2 regions of the Bacillus sp. JJ864 genome follow, and region 1 is predicted to be linked to the other one. Evidence: a T-box and tRNA genes for the amino acid it is inferred to sense, from the RefSeq annotation. Region 1 holds a T-box; the other holds one or more tRNA genes.

Region 1 (3,200 bases):
TATTTTCTTAATTCTTCAATGCTTTTCGGGGCAAATTGATGGTAACAAGCTTCACACTCCCATACATTTAGCGGTGTACCCCAATATCGTTTCCGGCTAATATTCCAATCAACCATGTTTTCTAAAAAGTTACCAAACCGACCATGTTGAATATGTTCTGGATACCATGTTACTTCATTATTATTTTGTAAAAATTGCTCTTTTAACGCAGTTGTTCGAATGAACCAACTTTCATTTGCATAATAAAGTAGCGGTGAATCGCAGCGCCAACAATGCGGATAACTATGTTCATACTTCTCCTTATGATAAAGAAGACCATGCTCAGCTAAATAGCGAACAATATCAATATCACATTCTTTTACAAATTTCCCTTGTAAAAAAGGAACATCAGATGTATATTCGCCCTTCTCGTTTACAACATTCACAAATGATAGTCCATGTTCTTGGACCACTTTATAATCATCTTCTCCGTATGCAGGTGCAATATGAACAATTCCAGTACCGCTATTGGCTGTGACAAAGTCAGCATTTACAACAAAATAACCATTTGTGACTTCTGCAAATTGAAATGGCGGTATATAAGAAAGACCTGTTAACTCGCTTCCCCTGTGAACAGATAACACTTTATACTCTTGCTGCAGGACATCTTTTGCTAACTCTTTCGCCACAATATAAACCGCATCCCCTTGCTGCACCCTCACATATTCCAGCTCTGGGTGAACTGCTAGCGCTACATTAGCTGGAAGCGTCCATGGCGTCGTTGTCCAGCCTAGAAGATACTCGTTTTCCCGACCTGTAAGCTGAAATTTAACTGTTGCACTTAAATCCTTCACTGTTTTATATCCTTGCGCCACCTCATGTGAGCTTAATGATGTTTGGCAGCTTGGGCAATAAGGAGAGACGCGGTGACCTTTATACAGCAATCCTTTTTCATGAATCGTTCCAAGAACATGCCAAACACTTTCAATATAGGAATTATCTAACGTGATATACGGCGCATCCATATCAACCCAGTAACCAATACTCTCTGTAAACTCACGCCACTGCTTTTCATACGTAAATACACTCTCTTTACACTTTGCCAGAAAGGCTTCTACACCGTACTTTTCAATATCATGTTTACCAGAAATACCAAGCTGCTTTTCAACGCCTAATTCCACCGGTAATCCATGTGTATCCCATCCAGCCTTACGCAGTACTTTATATCCTGTCATCGTTTTATATCTTGCAACCAAATCTTTAATGGTACGTCCTAGGGCATGCCCAACATGTGGAAGACCATTCGCAGTTGGCGGTCCTTCATAAAATACGAAAGATTGTGCACCTTCACGATTTCGAATCGATTGCACAAAGGTATTCTGTTCATTCCATTGCTTACGAATTCGCGCTTCTCTCCTTACAGCTAATTCTTTCACATCTACCTTCTTCATCTACAATCACTCCTTAAGAAATAATTAAAAGTACACAAAAAACCCGTCCCTATCATTAGGGACGGGTTTACCCGCGCTACCACCCTACTTCTATTGATTAATCGTTCATCAATAGCACTCAGCAACGTACAATCATACGCGTTCCTTGTAACGGTAGACAACCGTTCGAACTTACTATGTTCAGCTCGACTCCTCGGAGATGATTTTCAAACATATACCGAACACCGGCTCTCAGCAAGGCACCGACTCTCTGGGGAACAGTGATATATTTTACTCGTTCTCGTCATCAGATTTGTATACTTTTATTAACAGTTATTTTATTCCAATGCAACTCCAATTGTCAATTAATTTAGAATGTTTTTTCTGATTTATGTTTATTTCATTTTTATCTTTACTACTCTTTTTTATTCTACTTCTTTAAGAACGTTACATGAATAACAGAATGTCGCATGGTTAAACTACTGAAAGAATCAAACATGTTTATTATCAGGAAAAAACGAAGTAATCCATACATCAAGTACTAGATTTTAAAACAAAATGGTGGTGTTTTTATGTCAGATTTTATAGAACCAATCGAGTATGAAACAGGTACAGCAATTCAAACTTTTAACATTATGGAAACGAATGCTACTACTGATGGATATGAAGTTCTCCTAAATATTGACTTAGACAGTGGTTTCGAATTAGAAAATGTCAAAATGCATATTACCCTTGAAGAATTAGCAGGATACGAAACGATTGATATTCATGAAGGTGTGAAGTATGCTTTAGGATTCTTTAATAATTAATTATTTGATGTTTACACTTTTTCCTTTGCCCCTAATGAATTGGGACACCTACTAAAAATAGCTTTATACTTGAAATTGCCAATCAAGGGGCATTTATTTTGCAAAGATCCTTTCATAAGTAGGTTTTAGGATAAAAATGTATGTTTTTCTATGCAAAAAGCCAATTCATCTCCACCTTTCATCGGGCAACGCCCTGCACATTTAGAAGATGGAAATGAATTGGCTGAAAATGTTAAACTCTACCCAATACTTTAATATGAAATTGCTCGTCTATTTTGTGTAGACCAATTGTTATAAAAGTCAGACCAATACATAGAAGCGTTTTTCTCACCAGTCCAAGGATCGTTATAATAAAAATAGTTTTCATCATATCCTACAAGCGTAATAGCGTGAACTGTAAAACCATGCATAGTCATCCAAACTACAACAGGTTTCCCCTCGTCTAAATTTCTTTTTATTTCTAAACCAGTTAGATTTATTGCACTACCTGTGTATTTACGTACTAAATTCATCAAAGCTGGAGGATATATTGTCCACCCTCTACCAAAAGGGTCTCCTACAAAACCTTGATTTGGATCAATACTAGAATATGGCATTTCGTATGCAAGTTGAACTTTATCTACGTTCGCACCTGCATATTGTAACATCATAGTTACAGATGTTATCTCACAACCGGATACTAAATTTCTTGATGGAATATAAGGATCACGTTGATTAATAATCGGCACATCCAAATGTGGGTAAGTAGAACCTTGAACAACTGCTCTACTATCTATCCAATTTAAACTTCCCTTCTTGTCTCTAAAAGCATACCACGTTACACCGTTGTAATTTACAGATAATTTCACATTTAAGTTCTTATTAGCAAAATCAGAAGCAGAGCCAATATAAGATGCATTTTGCATACCATAAGGTCTTGACCATACAGTATGGCCCTGAGTATTTGATACATGATAAGTCTCATTCATTTCTACTATGTTAG
Region 2 (3,200 bases), on a different contig from region 1:
TCATAAAATCCTTCGTTTGTTTCCATAAATAAATATTTACAAACGTATTGGATAACGAAATGGCCAACGTATATAACCCGCCAATTATGAGTAATAAAACTAAATCACGATTCACCTCAACATCGCCAACTAAATGTTTCCATTTCATATTAAACTCTCCTTTACTTCATGTTCTAGTCTTCCAAAGAAGGTCACAATTATGTAAAGAAGAAAAGTAGAAAATGAAACTTTCATTAGTAAGCATTTTTCTCATTAATATTGAGGTGAGCCAATCAACTCTCAAAAAAAGCATAGAAAAAAACTAGGAGAAATATCTCCTAGTTTTTACAATTATTATTATTTTGCGTCTTGGTAACGTTTTTCAACTGCATTCCAATCTACAACGCTCCAGAAAGCATTGATGTAGTCAGGACGACGGTTTTGGTAATGTAAGTAGTATGCATGCTCCCAAACGTCTAATCCTAAAACTGGAGTTTTCCCTTCCATTAATGGAGTATCTTGGTTTGGTGTGCTTGTTACTTCTAATTCACCATTGTTTACAACTAGCCATGCCCAGCCAGAACCGAAGCGAGTTGCGCCTGCTTTTGCAAACTCTTCTTTAAATGCATCAAAGCTACCAAATTTCGCTTCAATTGCACTTGCAAGTTCACCTACTGGTTGTCCACCGCCATTTGGAGAAAGGATTGTCCAGAATAAAGAGTGGTTTGCATGTCCACCACCGTTATTGCGTACTGCTGTGCGAATTGCTTCTGGCACTTCGTTTAAGTTTGCAACTAACTCTTCGATGCTTTTTTCTGCTAATTCCGCATGTCCTTCTAATGCAGCATTTAAGTTTGTTACATATGTGTTGTGATGTTTTGTATGATGGATATTCATTGTTTCTTTGTCAAAATGAGGTTCTAACGCATCATACGCATAAGGTAAATTTGGTAATTCATGTTTCGCCATTGTTATATTCCTCCCATTGTATGTATTGCCGATAATGACTTGGCATACAAATTCATTTTACCCTAATTACATAAGGGTGAAAACAAATTTAGCGTATTGCCTCGCTAACATTAAGGTAGCAAATTTCCCATTTCTTTTCAAACGAAATGCTCATACATTTCGTAAAAAAAGCTTCCTTCTATAAGGAAGCTTATCCGCTATGTATTAATATACGAAATGGATATGGACCCTGTAGGACTCGAACCTACGACCGGACGGTTATGAGCCGTCTGCTCTAACCAGCTGAGCTAAGGGTCCGTGATATATGAATAGCCGCTACGGCATCGCCGTTATCAACCATATGCTCTCTCTACATACAAGTTAAAGAAACGACATCAAAACCCCTTTCTTTTTAGGGGAGGACGAGAGCATCTGGCCATGCATAGAAACGGTCAGGGCCTTTTCCTACCACATGCAATGTTTAAAACAAAAGGAGTAAGCAAGTAGCGATCATGTTGTATTCTGCATAGCAGCGACTTATATGTAAAAAAAATTAAAATAGATTTATATAGCCAGTTCAACTGCGATGGAATGGATGATTATATGTAAAAATGTAAGATAAATTTACCATAGTAAAAAGAAATGTGTCAATTGTATTTTCACATGCGACATGATATATCTTGTGATTCCTTAAAAACATACGTTACAATGAGATTGTAAATCAATATATTTAAAGAAGGAAGTGAATGCATGTCCATATTTACACAACTATTTAAAAGCTTATACGCACCAAAAGAGATGGCAATCTTTCGTTTTCAAAAAATCGGAAAGACGATTCTTTACATAATGTTACTATGCCTGCTTGCTACCGTTCCAAAAACGATTTTATTTGGAAATTTCGTTCAAGAGGGCATTCATTTAATCGATCGCGCTATCGAAAAAGATGTGCCTGATTTTAAAATTGAAAATGGCGAGCTGCACGCAGACATTAGCAAACCAATTGTAAAAGATGAAACAGATTTTATTTTTGTATTTGATCCAAACGCAACAGACACAAAAGCCTATCCAAATCGAGATGGTATATTCATTTTAAAGGATAAAATGATTTCAACAGCACAGCAACAAACACAATCCTTCCCATATACTGATTTTGGAAATACAACGTTTGAAAAGAAAGATATCCAAGAAATCGTTTCATTCGTTGATAACATCTCTCCAGTTGCGATATTCTTAATCGGGATATTTATTTACTTATTCCAACTATTTATTACATTTCTTGGTGTTACCCTATTGGCATTTATCGGCTCTGCAATGAGCGGAGAGCGTAAATTATCTTACAAACAAGTTTGGACATTAACTGCCTATAGTTATACAATCCCAACTATATTCTTTATGATTATGGACTTATTAAAAGTGCATGTCCCATTCTCATTATTTATATTCATTGGTGTTGTCCTCATCGTTCTTTATTTAACAATAAAAGAAGTGCCAAAACCAAAAGAAAAAAATTCACTATAAAAAATGCCTTTAAGGCATTTTTTTTTTGGACAAGCATATATTTCTCTACAAAGGAGTGGAAAAATATGAAAAGGCTTGGCGGTGTCTTGTTACTACTTGTTCTCGGTTACGTCTTGTACTATGATATGACAATTGGCACGTTACCGTTGCTTCATACATATTCCAAAACAAAAGAAACTTCAGCTAAAGTTGCAAGTAATAAACAAAAAGAAAATACATCACTGGCAAAATATAAAGTCATTGAAGTAAAAACAGGCGATACCGTTCTCTCTGTTACAGAAGAAATTAATAAGAAAAAAGTCCCTTCTATTGAAACAGTTGTTACGGACTTCAAGGACTTAAATCAAAACGACTCTCCAGCAAAATTACAAGTCGGGAAAAAATACAAATTCCCCCTCTATCCGTAATAACATCACATAATCCTTGTCAATTACAGTAAGGCGCTGATACAATAGGAAAAGTGAAACTATATAAATACAACTAAAAAAACAACATAAAAGCTCCTTTTTTTAGTTGGGCGAGAGCATCTGGCCATGCATAGAAGCGGTTAGGGCCTTTTCCTGCCACTTTCAATGGTTAAAACAAAGGGAGAAAGCAAGTAGCGATCATGTTTTTTCTGCATAGCAGTGACTTGTATGTTGAAAAATCAAAATGGATTTATATAGACATTTAGCTTCACTTGACAAATACTGCATATAATATAAATGCGTTTGTCTACAAAATAAGAAACTTCTTTTATAAGGAGAGCGATCTAT

Evidence for each region. A T-box is a leader RNA that pairs with one kind of tRNA and senses whether it is charged. The one in region 1 lies ahead of ileS (isoleucine--tRNA ligase), so its partner is inferred to be a tRNA-Ile.
Region 2: it has a tRNA-Ile gene. The T-box ahead of ileS (isoleucine--tRNA ligase) is inferred to sense a tRNA for this amino acid. The anticodon was not compared.

What each region holds. Positions count from the first base shown of each region.
Region 1 is NZ_JBALLY010000179.1:9,312-12,511, reverse strand. Features, by position in the region: gene ileS (isoleucine--tRNA ligase) at 1-1,430, opposite strand, end outside; T-box leader at 1,485-1,726, opposite strand; gene V7024_RS21855 (hypothetical protein) at 1,982-2,218, shown strand; gene V7024_RS21850 (GW domain-containing glycosaminoglycan-binding protein) at 2,470-3,200, opposite strand, start outside.
Region 2 is NZ_JBALLY010000002.1:68,705-71,904, reverse strand. Features, by position in the region: gene V7024_RS00890 (MFS transporter) at 1-148, opposite strand, end outside; gene sodA (superoxide dismutase [Mn]) at 337-948, opposite strand; tRNA gene V7024_RS00880 (tRNA-Ile) at 1,172-1,245, opposite strand; gene V7024_RS00875 (DUF1189 domain-containing protein) at 1,678-2,445, shown strand; gene V7024_RS00870 (hypothetical protein) at 2,511-2,852, shown strand.